Regions from separate parts of the Kitasatospora sp. NPDC001309 genome, predicted to be linked through region 1. Evidence: riboswitches for the same ligand, from Rfam matches in the RefSeq annotation. Region 1 holds a riboswitch; the other holds the start of a gene.
What was found. Region 1 has a riboswitch for cobalamin ahead of ACFY2K_RS18265 (cobalamin biosynthesis protein). Riboswitches for the same ligand answer to the same signal wherever they lie in the genome.
Positions count from the first base shown of each region.

Region 2: another riboswitch for cobalamin. It lies ahead of ACFY2K_RS25750 (HoxN/HupN/NixA family nickel/cobalt transporter); the one in region 1 lies ahead of ACFY2K_RS18265 (cobalamin biosynthesis protein).

Region 1 is NZ_JBIAXC010000016.1:75,444-82,974, forward strand. Features, by position in the region: gene ACFY2K_RS18260 (transcriptional regulator) at 158-844, opposite strand; cobalamin riboswitch at 1,038-1,169, shown strand; gene ACFY2K_RS18265 (cobalamin biosynthesis protein) at 1,268-2,233, shown strand; gene ACFY2K_RS18270 (cobyric acid synthase) at 2,230-3,744, shown strand; gene ACFY2K_RS18275 (putative cobaltochelatase) at 3,741-5,828, shown strand; gene cobO (cob(I)yrinic acid a,c-diamide adenosyltransferase) at 5,835-6,440, shown strand; gene ACFY2K_RS18285 (cobyrinate a,c-diamide synthase) at 6,445-7,531, shown strand, end outside.
Region 2 is NZ_JBIAXC010000027.1:122,531-130,061, forward strand. Features, by position in the region: gene ACFY2K_RS25735 (AAA family ATPase) at 1-1,906, shown strand, start outside; gene ACFY2K_RS25740 (hypothetical protein) at 1,924-3,606, opposite strand; gene ACFY2K_RS25745 (ArsR/SmtB family transcription factor) at 3,660-4,043, opposite strand; cobalamin riboswitch at 4,125-4,319, shown strand; gene ACFY2K_RS25750 (HoxN/HupN/NixA family nickel/cobalt transporter) at 4,351-5,472, shown strand; gene ACFY2K_RS25755 (type B 50S ribosomal protein L31) at 5,545-5,793, opposite strand; gene rpmG (50S ribosomal protein L33) at 5,824-5,988, opposite strand; gene rpmB (50S ribosomal protein L28) at 6,154-6,390, shown strand; gene rpsN (30S ribosomal protein S14) at 6,390-6,695, shown strand; gene ACFY2K_RS25775 (CobW family GTP-binding protein) at 6,701-7,531, shown strand, end outside.

The DNA.
Region 1 (7,531 bases):
TCACCCGCAACGCCCCTCTCCGCACCCACCCCCTCCACCGCCCCCTCCCGCAGCGCGTCCCTCTCGCCTTGGGCGGGTGGTGGGGGGAGGGGGTGGTGGGCGCGCGGGGCGTTGCCCGCGCGCCCGTGCCTGTACGCCCGCAGTGGGTTGGTGCCGGTCAGACGGGGATGGTGGGGTGGTGGGTGCTGAGGAGGTGCCAGAAGCGGGGGGTGAGGGGTGGGGTGGTGGGGTGGGTGGTGGTGCCCCAGTGGGAGGGGATGTGGTGTTCCTGGTGGAGGACGGGGAGGACGGCGGCGAGGTCGGGTTCGGGGACGGGGACGAGGCGGGCGATCGGGCGGAGGTGGGGTTGCCAGCGGCCGGCCACGCACTGGCGGAGCAGGGCGTCGAGGGCCTCGCGGCGGCCGGTGGCCTCGACGAGTTCGGTGAGGCGCAGGCCGAGGACCTGGGCGAGGGCGTGGGTCTGGTCCGGGTCGCCGTCCCAGTCGCCGGTCAGTTCGGCCTGGCGGTAGGTGGGCAGGGGGATGCCGACCCGTTCGGCGACGGTTTCCGGGGGGAGTTCCCGGGCGAGGCGGTGGTCGCGCAGGCTGACGGGGTGGCCGGGCATCAGGGCGGCGGCCGGGCACCAGAGGGCGCGGGCCAGGGCGATGAACTCGGTCTCGCCGGGGCGCAGCACGCCGTCCTCCCAGGCGAGGACGTGGCCGGGCAGCAGTCGGACGCCGTGTGCGGCCATGCCCTCGGCGACCTGCTCGGGAGTCAGCCCGAGGCCGGTTCGGTGGGCCCGGGCGGCCTCCGGCGAGAACGGCACCGGGGCGGGGGCGGCGACGGGGGGCTTTCTGCGGCGCATGGCCGAACCGTAGGCGTGGCCTGCGGCGCGGCCCCAGCCGCCGAACGCACGAAGCGGGGGCGCCGGGCTCTTGGTGGTACTGGGCGATCGCACAGGGCGGGGGCGGGTGCGTCGTGTGACCAACCCCTCCGTGACCTCGGTTGACTCCCGGTTCGGGCGCGTGATGGGATCCTGGGGCCAAACGGAGGCATGGAGAGGAAGCCGGTGCGAGTCCGGCGCGGTCCCGCCACTGTCACCGGGGAGCACGCTCGGAAAGTGCCACGGCGGACCGTCAGGGGCCGTTGGAAGGCCCGGGGGTGCGTCGGACCCGGAAGCCAGGAGACTCTCGCCCCCGGTACGTCGATCCAGGGCGCGGACCCTGAGTGAGGACACCCACGCGATGCAGGCTGCCCCGCCCGGTTGGATCCCCGGCTTCTCGATGTTGTGCGCCCGCTGACCCGGGCCGCGGCCTTCGCGGTGGGCGCCGTCGTGGGCTACGCCGCCGACGCCCGGTACGCCGACCCGCGCCGCGGCCACCCCGTCGCCCTGTTCGGCACGGCCGCGGGGCGGCTGGAGCGGCGGCTGTGGCGCGACGACCGGGCGGCCGGTGCCGGGTACACCGCGGTGTGCGTGGGTGCGGTCGCGGCCGGCGCGCTCGCCCTGGACCGTACGGTCGGGCGCCGTCCGCTGGGCCGGGCCGCGTTGGCGGCGGCGGCGACCTGGACGGTGCTCGGCGGCACCTCGCTGACCCGGGAGGCCCGCACCGTCGGACGCTCGCTGGCCGCAGGCGACCTGACGGCGGCCCGGGAGCGGCTGCCGCACCTGTGCGGGCGGGATCCGAGTGCCCTGGACGGGCAGCAGATCGCCCGGGCGGTGGTCGAGTCGGTGGCCGAGAACACGGCGGATGCCGTGGTGAACGCACTGGCCTGGGGTGCCCTGGCGGGCACGCCGGGGCTGCTGGCGTTCCGCGCGGTGAACACCCTGGACGCCATGGTGGGCCACCGCTCGCCCCGCTACGCCCGCTTCGGCTGGGCCTCGGCCCGGCTGGACGACGTGGCGGGCTGGCCGGGCGCCCGGCTGACGGCCCTGCTGACGGTGGCCGCCGCGCCCGAGCCCCGGACCGCCTGGCGGGTCTGGCGCCGGGACGGCTCCGCGCACCCGAGCCCGAACGCGGGCCAGGCCGAGTCGGCCTTCGCGGGGGCGGTCGGGGTCCGGCTGGGCGGGACGTTGCGGTACGGGGAGCGGGTGGAGCACCGGCCCGTCCTGGGTGCCGAGTTGCGGCCGGTGACGGTGGACGACATCGAGCGGGCCTGCACGCTGTCCCGGCGGGTGGGCGCGCTGGCGCTGGGTACGACGGTCGCGGGGCACGTCCTGCTGCGCATGCTGATGAGGAAGAGGGGTGGGGCATGACCAACGCACTGCTGGTCGCGGGGACGACCTCGGACGCGGGCAAGAGCGTGGTGACGGCCGGGATCTGCCGGTGGCTGGCCCGCCAGGGCGTGCGGGTGGCGCCGTTCAAGGCGCAGAACATGTCGCTGAACTCCTTCGTCACCGCCGACGGGGCCGAGATCGGCCGCGCCCAGGCGATGCAGGCGCAGGCCGCCCGGGTGGAGCCGGAGGCGGCGATGAATCCGGTGCTGCTCAAGCCGGGCGCGGACGGCCGCAGCCAGGTGGTGCTGCTGGGCAGGCCGGTGGCCGAGGTGGGCGCGCTGGACTACCGGGAGCGCAAGCCCGTCCTGCTGGAGCGCGCGCTGGAGTGCCTGGCCGATCTGCGCGCCCGCTACGACGTGGTGGTGTGCGAGGGCGCCGGCTCCCCCGCCGAGATCAACCTGCGCGACCGGGACATCGCCAACATGGGCCTGGCCACGGCCGCCGCGCTGCCGGTGGTGGTGGTCGGGGACATCGACCGCGGCGGGGTGTTCGCCGCGATGTACGGGACGCTGGCGCTGCTGTCGGCGGAGGACCAGCGGCACGTGGCCGGCTGGTTCGTCAACAAGTTCCGCGGTGACGCCCGGCTGCTGGCGCCCGGGCTGGAGATGCTGCACGAGCTGACCGGCCGTCCGGTGCTGGGCACGCTGCCGATGCTGCCGGGCCTGTGGCTGGACGCCGAGGACTCGCTGGACCTGTCCACCGTGGTGGACCGGGTGGACGGGCGCGGGCCGCTGGGGGCGGACGTGCTGCGGGTCGCCGTGGTGCGCTTCCCGCGCCTGTCGAACTTCACCGACCTGGACGCGCTGGCCCAGGAGCCGGGCGTGCTGGTGCGCTGGGCGACCCGGCCGGAGGAGCTGGCCGACGCCGACCTGGTGGTGCTGCCCGGCACCCGGGCGACCGTGGCGGACCTCGCCTGGCTGCGCGAGCGCGGCCTGGAGCCGGCGTTGAAGGCGCGGGCGGCGGCCGGGCGGCCGGTGCTCGGGGTGTGCGGCGGCTACCAGATGCTGGCGCACTCGATCGAGGACGAGGTCGAGTCGAAGGCCGGTGTGGTCGACGGACTCGGGCTGCTGCCGACCCGGGTGCGCTTCGGCGTCGAGAAGGTGCTGGCGCGGCCGGTCGGCGAGGCGTACGGGCAGCGGGTGGAGGGGTACGAGATCCATCACGGGGTGGTGGCCGTCGAGGGGGGCGTTCCCTTCCTGGACGGTTGCCGGGTCGGCTCGGTCTGGGGCACCACCTGGCACGGCGCGCTGGAGAACGACGGCTTCCGCCGTGAACTCCTGCGCGAGGTCGCCGACTTGGCGGGCCGGGCGTTCGTACCGGCGCCGGACACCTCGTTCGCCGTGGCGCGCGAGTCCCGGTTGGACCGGCTGGGCGACCTGATCGACGAGCACGCGGACACCGACGCGTTGTGGAAGCTGATCGAGGGCGGGGTGCCGGCGGCCGGATCGCTGCCGTTCCTCCTGCCCGGAGCACCTGGGAGTGACGCATGAGTGAGGTCCGCTATCCGTTCACCGCGATCGTCGGGATGGCCGACCTGCGGCTCGGGCTGCTGCTGAACGCGGTCTCCCCGGCCGTGGGCGGCGTGCTGGTGCGCGGCGAGAAGGGCACCGCCAAGTCGACCATGGTGCGCGCGCTGGCCGGGCTGCTGCCCGCCATCGCCGTCGTGGACGGCTGCCGGTTCGCCTGCGACCCGGCCGGGCCGGACCCGCAGTGCCCGGACGGCCCGCACGCCACCTTCGGGAGCCACCAACGGCCGTCCCAGCTGGTCGAGTTGCCGGTCGGCGTGGCCGAGGACCGGATCGTCGGCTCGCTCGACCTGGAGCGCGCGCTGGCCGAGGGCGTCAAGGCGTACGAGCCCGGCCTGCTCGCCAAGGCGCACCGCGGCGTGCTGTACATCGACGAGGTGAACCTGCTCCAGGACCACGTGGTGGACCTGCTGCTGGACGCCGCCGCGATGGGCCGCTCCTACGTCGAGCGCGAGGGCGTGTCGGTACGGCACGCGGCGCGGTTCCTGCTGGTCGGCACCATGAACCCGGAGGAGGGCGAGCTGCGGCCGCAGCTGCTCGACCGCTTCGGCCTGACCGTCGAGATCGCCGCCACCCGGGAGCCGGCCGAGCGTGCCGAGGTGGTCCGGCGCCGGCTCGCCTACGACGCCGATCCGGCCGGGTTCGCCGACCGGTTCGCGGCGGAGGAGCGGGAGCTGGCCGAACACATCACCGCGGCGCGGGAGTTGCTCCCGAAGGTCGAGCTGACGGATGTGGCGCTGCGTCAGATCACGGCGGTGTGCGCGGCGTTCGAGGTGGACGGGCTGCGCGCGGACATCGTGATGGCCCGCACCGCGGTCGCGCTGGCCGCCTGGGCCGGGCGGACGGAGGTGCTGGAGGAGGACGTCCGCAAGGCCGCCCAGCTGGCCCTGCCGCACCGGCGCCGCCGCAACCCCTTCGACGCCCCGGGGTTGGACGAGGAGCAGCTGGACCGCACGCTGGAGGAGCACGCCCAGCCGGAGGAGCCGGAGGTCGAGCCGGATCCGGAGCCGGAGGGTGACGGGCCGGAGCCCGACGGGGACGGTCCGGACGGGGGCGGTGACGGCGGCCCGGGTGACGGCGGCCCCGACGGCGGCGGCGCGCCCGAGCCGGCCGACGGCGCGGCCCCGGAGCCCGCGGCCACGGACACCGAGGCGCCCGAGCCGCAGCCCGTACCGGCCCAGCACCCCTCCCCCGCCCGGGAGTCGGCACCGGTCGCGGCCGGGGACCCGTACCGGACGCGGCTGTTCACCGTGCAGGGCACCGGCCACGGCGCCCAGGGCCGCCGCTCCCCCGCCGAGACCACCGGCGGGCACACCGTCCGGGCCCGCCGCCCGCAGGGTGCGCTCAGCCGGCTGCACCTGACCGCGACCCTCCAGGCCGCCGCGCCGCACCAGGTGGCGCGTGGGCGGGCCGGCCGGGCGCTGGTGCTGCACAAGGACGACTTCCGCGAGCAGGTGCGCCAGGGACGGGAGTCCAACCTGGTGCTGTTCGTGGTGGACGCCTCCGGCTCGATGGCCGCCCGGCAGCGGATGACCGCCGTCAAGGGCGCGGTGCTGTCGCTGCTGATGGACGCCTACCAGCGCCGGGACAAGATCGGCATGATCACCTTCCGCGGCGCGGACGCCGAACTGGCCCTGCCGCCCACCTCCTCGGTGGAGGTCGGCGCCGCCCGGCTGGAGACCCTGCCCACCGGCGGGCGCACCCCGCTGGCGGCCGGCCTGCTGCGCGCCCACGAGGTGCTGCGGGTCGAGCGGCTGCGCGACCCGAACCGGCGCCCGCTGCTGGTCGTGGTGACCGACGGCCGGGCCACCGGCGGGCGGGACGCGCTCGCCCGCTCCCAGCGGGCGGCCACCCTGTTCGCCGCCCAGGGCACCGCGAGCGTGGTGCTGGACTGCGAGTCCGGGCCGGTCCGGCTGGGCCTGGCCCGCACCCTGGCCGGGCTGCTCGGCGGCAGCGCCGTCAGCCTGGACGAGCTGCGCGCGGAGGGCGTGGCCTCGCTCGTCCGCGCCAACCGACCCGTCTCCACCTCGATCCGAAAGGCGGCCTGAGCCGACATGCCCAAGGGTGTCCCCGAGAGCGTTCCCGACGACGGCCTGACGACCCGTCAGCGCCGTACCCAGCCGATCACCGCCGTGCACACCGGCCCCGGGAAGGGCAAGTCCACGGCCGCCTTCGGCATGGCGCTGCGGGCCTGGAACCAGGGCTGGTCGGTCGGGGTGTTCCAGTTCGTGAAGTCCGCCAAGTGGAAGGTCGGCGAGGAGAACGCGCTGCGCGTGCTCGGCGCCTCCGGCGAGGGCGGCACCGTCGACTGGCACAAGATGGGCTCCGGCTGGTCCTGGATCCAGCGCTCCGCCGAGCAGGAGATGACCAGCGAGGAGGCGGCCAAGGAGGGCTGGGAGCAGGTCAAGCGCGACCTCGCCGCCGAGACCTACCGCTTCTACGTGCTGGACGAGTTCACCTACCCGATGCACTGGGGGTGGATCGACCCGGAGGAGGTCGTCGCGGTGCTCCAGGACCGCCCCGGCAGCCAGCACGTCGTCATCACCGGCCGGTACGCGCCCGAGGCGCTGACCGGGGTCGCCGACCTGGTCACCGAGATGACCAAGGTCAAGCACCCCATGGACGCCGGCCGCAAGGGCCAGCGCGGTATCGAGTGGTGACCTCTTGAACAACGTCCCCCGCCTCGTCGTCGCGGCGCCCTCCTCGGGCGCCGGCAAGACCACCGTCGCCACCGGCCTGATCGCGGCGCTCGCCGCGCGCGGGCTGGCGGTGTCGCCGCACAAGGTCGGCCCCGACTACATCGACCCGGGCTACCACGCGCTCGCCGCCGGGCGCCCGGGCCGCAACCTGGACGCCTTCATGTGCGGACCGGAGCGGATCGCGCCGCTGTTCCTGCACGGCGCGGCGGGGGCGGACGTCGCCGTGGTCGAGGGCGTCATGGGCCTGTTCGACGGGGCCTCCGGGCGCGGGGAGCTGGCCTCCACCGCGCACGTCGCCAAGCTGCTGCGGGCCCCCGTGGTGCTGGTGGTGGACGGCTCCTCGCAGTCCCGCTCGGTGGCCGCGCTGGTGCACGGCTTCGCCTCCTGGGACCCGCAGGTGCGGCTCGCCGGGGTGATCCTCAACCGGGTCGCCTCCGACCGGCACGAGCACCTGCTGCGCGAGGCCCTGGAGGAGGGCTCCGGGGTGCCCGTGCTGGGCGCGCTGCGCCGCTCGGCGGCCGTGGCCACGCCGTCCCGGCACCTCGGGCTGATCCCGGCGGTGGAGCGCTCGGCGGAGGCCTTGCAGGCCGTTGCCGACATGGGCTCCCTGGTGGCGGCTTCGGTCGATCTGGACGCCGTACTGGAACTCGCCCGTACCGCACCGGAGTTGGACGCCGAAGCATGGGATGCCTCGGCGGAGGTCACACCGGTCGGCGGGCGGCCGCGGATCGCGGTGGCCGGCGGTGCGGCCTTCTCCTTCTCGTACGCGGAGAACGCCGAGCTGCTCGGCGCGGCGGGCGCCGAGGTCGTCCCCTTCGACCCGCTGCACGCCTCGATGCTGCCCGAGGGCACCGCCGGACTGGTCATCGGCGGCGGCTTCCCCGAGCTGTACGTCCGGGAGTTGAGCCGGAACGCCGAACTGCGGCGGGCCATCGCCGACTTCGCGGCGGCGGGCGGCCCGATCGCCGCCGAGTGCGCCGGACTGCTCTACCTGGGGCGGGAGTTGGACGGCCTGCCGATGTGCGGCGTGCTGGACAGCGACGCCCGGATGA
Region 2 (7,531 bases), on a different contig from region 1:
CCCGAAGCACCGAGTCCCGTACCAGGTCAGGCCGCCGCGGAAGAGCTTCGTCAACCGGGAGCGCGAACTCGCCGCGCTCACCGCCGCTTCGGGCGAGGCCGAGCGGGGCGGACCGGCCATCGTGGTGTTCACCGGCCTGGGCGGCGTCGGCAAGACCGAGCTGGTGGCCAAGTTCGCGATGGAGCAGGCGGAGCGCTTCCCGGGGGGTGTGCTCTACGCGGATCTCAAGGCCTACCGGCACCGCTCGGCGGTGGATCTGGCCGGAGTGCTGGAGGGCTTCCTCCGCGCTCTCGGGGTCCGCCCGCCGGACGCGGAGGCGGAGCGCTTCGGGGAGTTCCGGACGGTGACCGCCGAGCAGCGCTGCCTGGTCCTCCTGGACAACGCCGAGCACGCCGCCGAGGTGCGCGCCCTGCTGCCCTCCAGCGGGATGGTGGTGGTGGCGAGTCGGCGGCGGCTGGATGCGTTGCGGATGGACGGTGCCGAGGTGCGGCAGCTGGACCGCCTGGGCGCGACGGCCGCGGCCGCTCTGGTGCGGGGCTGGCTGAGCGCCGAGCGCGGCACCGACGACGAGGTGGCGGCGCTGGTGGAGCGTTGCGACGGGCTGCCGATCGCGCTGAACGCGGTCGGCAGCCAGCTGCTGCGCCGGGGCCGGCTGTCGGTGGGTCAGGTGATCGCCGAACTGTCGCACCAGGAGGGCAGGTTGGCGGTGCTGGACAACGACGAGGGGAACCTGCGGGGAACGTACGACCCGGTGTACGAGCGGCTCTCGCCGCAGGGGCGGGCGCTCTACCACCTGATCGGTGTGCACCCGGGCCCGTTCGTGTCGGCCGAACTGGCGGCCGCGGTGGGCATCGAACGGGCGGAGGACGCCCTGGACGAGCTGTGTGCCGTCCACCTCCTGGACGTGGTCGTCGACCAGGGGGTGGACGACCGCTTCCAGGTCCACGAGGTGGTGCGCACCCACGCCTACCTCTGCGCCCGTGAACTGCCCGACCGCACCGAGCTGCTGGCGCGGGCGGTGGCGTACTACCGGGGCAGGGCGTCGGTGGCCGACCGGGCGACCGGGCCGCGGCTCCGGTTGCAGGACCCGACCGGCGACGCCCTGCCCGGCTTCCGGTCCGGAGCGGACGCGCTGGAGTGGCTGCACGCGGAACGGGCGAACCTGCGAGCGGTGGTGAAGGCCGCGGCCGACCAGCAGTGGCACGACGAGGCGTGGTGGCTGTGCGAGTCGTTGTGGCCGCTCTACCACGGTCGGAAGCTCTACGAGGACTGGATCGCCACCCACCGGACCGGCATCGAGTCGGCCCGGTGGGCCAACAACCCGGACGCGGTGGTCCGGATGCACAACCAGTTGGCCCGGGCGCATTACGAGCGCCAGGACTTCCGGCTCGCCGCCGAGCAGTTGGCGCTCGCCACCGAGCAGGTGCCGCTGGTGGCCAACCGCCAGGTGGTGGGCGTGCTGTACGAGACGGACGGCCTGCTGTGCCTGGCCGACGGCCGGCCCGGTGACGCCGTCGAGCGGTTCACGCTGGCGCTGGAGGAGAACCGGGGCGATGCCCACGGCGAGATCGTGCAGAGCTACAACCTGGCGCAGGCCCTGATCGCCGACGGCCGCCCGGAGGAGGCGCTGGCCGTGCTCGCGGAGGCCGGTGCCCGGGCCGTGGACACGGACGACCGGGACATGCTGATGAAGCTGCCGCTGGTCCGCGCCCGGGCCCACCGCGCGCTCGGCCGGCTCGACCTGGCCGTCGCGGACGCGGGCGACTGCGTGCGGCGGGCCGAGGAACGGAAGGCGTACCCGAAGGAGGCCCAGGCGCACACCCTGCTGCTCGCCCTCGCCGAGGAACTGGACGACCCGGAGTTGGCGGCGCGGAGCCGGGCCCGGCTGCGGGAGCTGGCCGGTTAGGCCCTGTCCGGGGCCGGTCAGGGCCCGGCGGTGAAGGCGACCCGGGTGCAGTGCCGGCCGGTGCGGACGGTGAGGCCGTGCTCGGGCAGGCCGGCCGGGTCGCCGCCGTCGGAGAGCCAGCAGGCGACGGCGGAGCCGAGCAGCAGGGGGTCGAGGACGGGCTCGGGGCTGCCGAAGTCGCGTGCGGCGTGGGCTTCGAGGAGTCGGCCGCCGGGCAGCCGGAGCAGGTGCCGGGCCGGGCCGAGGGCGGCCACCGCGACGGCGAGGCCGGGCAGTTCGAGGGCGGTGTCGGCGAGCCACTCGACGGCGGGGCGTTCGGCCCGGGCCTCGGTGCGGGCGAGGACTTCGGCGGTGTACCGCAGGGCGTCGCCCGGGTGGTCGTCGGTGAGGGCGTGGAAGCCGCGCGGGGTGTGGTCGTCGGGGTGGAAGGGGTAGCGCCGCAGGCTGACCTCCGTCCCCTCGCTCTTGCCCTCGACGTCGTACGCGCTGGGCCCTTCGCCGCCTCCGGGCCGGGGCGCGGGCTTGGGGTAGGGCGGCAGGACGGGTTCGCCGGCGGGCTCGTCGAGGCCGTCGAGGAAGGAGTAGAGCAGTGGGCGCAGCAGTCGGGCGGATTCGCCGCGGTGGGCGAGCGAGCGGTCGGTGATGGCCGTCAGGTCGGTGCGGTCGTCCGGGGTCCGGGCCAGGGCGAGTTCGAGTTGGGCGGCGAGGTCGCCGTCGGGGTCGAGGACGGGTGCGGCCTGGCCGAAGGCGTAGCTGGGGGACCGCGGGTCGAGTTCGGCGGCGCCGGTGGCGACGATCATCGTGGGCCGTCGCAGGGCGGCGCCGTAGAAGGAGACCGAGCCGTGGTCGCCGATCATGACGTCGGCGGCGACGAGGGCGGCCTGCCAGCCCTGGTGGGGCGGGACGAGGCGCAGGCCCATCCGCCGGGCGTCGTCGAGCAGGGCCGCCGGGTCGTGCCGGCTCCAGATGTTGGGGTGCAGCACGACGGCCACCGCGTACTCGTCGGCGGGCAGTCGGCGGACCAGCCGCTGCGGCAGGTCGGGGTGACGGCCGAATAACGAGTGCTCGCTCCAGGTGGAGTCGACGACGACGAGTCGCCGGCCGTCGACGGCGCCGAGGGCGGCGCGGTAGCCGTCGCGGGAGCGTCGGCTGCGCAGGATCCGGTCGAAGCACGGGTCGCCGACGACCTCGGCGACGTCCAGGGCCTCGGGGCAGGAGGCCCGCAGCCGGTCCAGCTGTTCGGGGTGGGAGAGGCCGAGGACGTCGACGAACACCTCTCCGCGGTGGGTGAGTTCGTTGCGGGAGAGGCCGGCGGAGCTGACCGCGTCGCCGGTGGACTCGGTGACCAGGCGGTTGTAGCCGGCACCGTGCGGGAGGACGACCAGGCGGGCGTCCAGCCGGTGCATGGAGGCGTGGACGGCGCAGGCGACGGCCAGGTCGAAGCGGTGGCGGACGGCGTCCTCCCAGTCCAGCACGGTGTAGCCGGGCAGGCCGTGGAGGTACTCGTCCAGGGCGCGGTCGGCGAACGCGGAGCCGGGGTTGACGGTGAAGTACCGCTCGATGCCGTCCGGGTCGAGCAGGGTGAGGACGTCCAGGACCCGGGTCGCCGAGGTGAGGGTGCGGGCGACCGCCAGCACGCGGGCCTTGACCGGGCGGGTGTTCCAGCGGTCGGCGGGCCAGACGTGGGGGTGGGACGGCACATCGTGATCGTACTCACCCCGCCGCGCCCCCGGCGTGGTTTGCCGAGTGTCGGTCAGCCCGCCGCCGCGGCGGGCTCCTCGTGGTCGGCGGCGGCGCACTCGTCGAGGAGGGGGCGCAGGGCGTCGTCCACGAGCCGGTAGCGCACCACGCGTCCGTCCTTGTCGCCGGTGACCACGCCCGCCGTGCGGAGCAGTCGCAGGGCCTGGGAGACGGCCGGGTCGCGCATGCCGGTGGCGACCGCCAGGTCGCTGACGGCGAGCGGGCCGGCCCGGTGGAGGGCGAGCAGCAGGGCGAGCCGGCCGGGGTCGGAGAGCAGGGAGAACCGCTCGGCCCAGGTCCGGACGTGGGCGGTGTCCCCGATGGCGGCGATGGCCTCGCAGACCCGGTGTCCGTCGATGGTGCGGTGGCCCGCGCGGTCGGCCGGTACGAGATGCATGCGGACATTCTGGCAGCTCACGACCTGTGATCCTGGACACCTGCACAGGTGCGCAACCTTGCGAGGGTGTGGTCCTGCCCCTACGGTGTTCCCCGCCGTGGTGCTCGGGAAGACCGGTGACGGACCCTCAACAGGTCCCATTCCGGAGCGGCCCTCGCCACTGTGATCGGGGGACAGTCGTCCGGATCCACGTGCCACTGGGTGCTTCGTGCACCTGGGAAGGCGGGTCGGGAAGCCCCGTGAGCCAGGAGACCGGCCACGGCATCTCACGAAGTCATTCCACGAGGTGCTGGAGCGTGATCCGAAGATGACCCTGCCCGAAACCGCCGCGCCCGCCGAGGCGGGCCCCGCCCCCTCCGTACTGCCCACCTTCCGGTGGAAGCGCGAGGACACCCTCCGGACCGCCGGGTTGATGGGGGTGATCCTGGCCATGCACGTGGTGGCCTTCGGGACCCTCGTCTTCCTGGTCGCGCCGCACAACTACGCCGTCGGCACCCAGGTCTTCGGGGTGGGCCTGGGCATCACGGCCTACACCCTCGGCATGCGGCACGCCTTCGACGCCGACCACATCGCGGTGATCGACAACACCACCCGCAAGCTGATGGCGGACGGCAAGCGGCCGGTCTCGGTCGGCTTCTGGTTCGCGCTCGGCCACTCCTCGATGGTGGTCATCATGGCTGCCCTGGTGGCGGGCGGCGCCCAGCTGGCGAACACGCTGATGGACGACGACTCGGCCACCCACAAGTGGCTCGGGCTGGTCGGCACCACGGCCTCCGGCGCCTTCCTCTACCTGATCGGAGCGCTCAACCTGGCGGCGCTGCTCGGCATCCTCAAGGTGTTCCGCTCGATGCGGGCCGGGCAGTTCGACGAGTCGGAGCTGGAGGCGCACCTCGACTCGCGCGGCTTCATGGCCCGGATCCTGAACCGGGCGACCCGCTCGATCACCCGGCCCGGGCAGATGTTCCCGGTCGGCATGGTGCTGGGCCTGGGCTTCGACACCGCGACCGAGGTCACCCTGATGGTGATGGCCGGTTCGGGCGCGGCGGCCGGGCTGCCCTGGTACGCGATCGTCTGCCTGCCGCTGCTGTTCGCGGCCGGGATGAGCCTGTTCGACACCCTGGACGGGACGTTCATGAACTTCGCGTACCAGTGGGCCTTCTCCAACCCGGTGCGCAAGGTGTACTACAACCTGACCATCACCGGGCTGTCGATCGCGGTGGCCTTCATCATCGGCACCATCGAGCTGGTCGGCGTGCTGCACGAGAAGCTCGACCTGACCGACCCGGTGACCGGGTTCATCGCGGACATCTCGCTGGACAACGTCGGCTACGCGATCGCCGGGCTGTTCGTGGTGGTGTGGGCGATCGCCATCGCGTACTGGAAGCTGGCGGGCGTCGAGAAGCGCTGGACGCCCACGCAGCAGCAGTAGCGGTGGCGGCAGTGCCCGCGCGTCGCGAACGGCGCCTCCCCGAGCCGGGGAGGCGCCGTTCGCGTTCCGCCGTCAGTGCCGGTCGCCGTAGCGGCGGCGGAACTGCTCGACCCGGCCGGCGGTGTCGAGCACCCGGGACTGGCCGGTGTAGAAGGGGTGGCTCGCCGAGGAGATCTCGACGTCGATCACCGGGTAGGTGTTGCCGTCCTCCCACTCGACCGTGCGGTCACCGGTGACCGTGGAGCGGGTGAGGAAGGCGAGGCCGCCGACCTTGTCGCGGAAGACGACCGGGCGGTAGGCGGGGTGGATTCCGGGCTTCATGGCTGGGCTCCTCCGAGGGGGTTCGTGCGGTCAGCGCTCTTCGCGGAAGTCGACGTGCCGGCCCGTGACCGGGTCGTACTTGCGCAGGACCATCCGGTCCGGGTCGTTGCGGCGGTTCTTGCGGGTCACGTACGTGTAGCCGGTGCCGGCGGTGGAGCGGAGCTTGATCACGGGGCGCAGTTCGCTGCGGGCCATCGGGCGTCCTCCTGGGGTCTCGGGCCCGTGGACCCTCGGGGTCCGGGGGCCTCCGGGTGCGGGGTTCGCGGGGCTGGATCGGAACCGTACACCGAAATGGATGTCATTTTCATCTGGTGTAACGTGACCTCCGTCCTGCCCATTCCCGGACGCCAGGGAGCACCCATGTCCGCCCACTGCCGGCTCACCGGCCGCCGGCCCGGCTTCGGCAACGCGATCTCGCACTCGCACCGCCGCACCCCGCGCCGCTTCGACCCCAACATCCAGCGCAAGCGCTACTGGCTGCCCAGTGAGGGCCGGTACGTCCGGCTGGTGCTGAGCGCCAAGGGGATCAAGACCGTCGACACGATCGGCGTCGAGGCCGCCGTCGCCCGCATCCGCGCCCGAGGGGGGAAGGTCTGATGGCCAAGCAGAGCAAGATCGCCAAGAACGAGCAGCGGCGAGTGATCGTCGCCCGCTACGCCCAGCGCCGGGCCGAACTCAAGCGGCTCATCGCCCACCCCGGCACCGCCCCCGCCGAGCGCGCCGCCGCCCAGGCCGAACTCGCCCGCCAGCCCCGCGACGCGAGCCCCACCAGGGTCCGCAACCGCGATGCCGTCGACGGCCGGCCGCGCGGCTACCTGCGCGCCTTCGGCCTCTCCCGGGTCAACCTGCGCGTCCACGCCCACGCCGGACACCTGCCGGGCGTGCGCAAGGCGAGCTGGTGAGCGGCATGGACGGCACCAGGCTCCCGGTGGTGGTGGTCGCCGGGCTGCACCCGGACGAACGCCGGTCCGCCGTCGAGGAGTTGACGGCCGCCGCGGTGGACGCCGTGGTGCTGCGGCACGACCTGCGGGACGCCGCGCGCGGCCTGGTCCACCGCGAACTGCGGGACGCCGGCGGGGCGTTCGACACCGGCTCGGTCCCGCTGGTGAACGACTGCCCGTGCTGCGCCCTGCGCGAGGACCTGCTGCCCCGGCTGCTGGAACTCGCCGACGGCGGCCGGTACGGGCTCGCGGTGGTCGAACTCTGGGGCGGCAGCGACCCGCACCCCGCGGTCGAGGTGCTCGCCGGGGGCGAGGTGGACGGCCGCCCCCTGGCGGAGGCGATCGAACTCGCGGGCGTGGTCACCGCCGTCGACCCGGACCGGCTGGTCGGCGAACTCTCCGTGCCCGACGAGCTGGTGGAGCACGGGCAGCACACCGCCGCCCGGGACGAACGCACCCGCGCCGAGGCGCTCGCCCACCAGGTCGAGTACGCCACCACGCTCGCCGTGCCGCGCGCCACCGCGCACGCGCCGGGGCTCGCGCTGCTGCGCCAGCTCCACCCGACCGCCCGGGTGGTCCGGCTCGGCACCGGTGCGCTCGCCCGGGCCGCCCTCGGCGGCTTCGACGTGGCCGCCGCGCGCGACCGCGTCAACCCGGCGATCGCGCTGCTCCCCCAGGAGAGCGACGAGGCCGGGGTGAGCACCCTGGTCTGGGAGCGCCGCCGGCCGCTGCACCCGGAACGGCTGCACCGGGCCCTCGAACTGCTCGTCCCGGCCGCCCAGCGCAGCCGCGGCAGG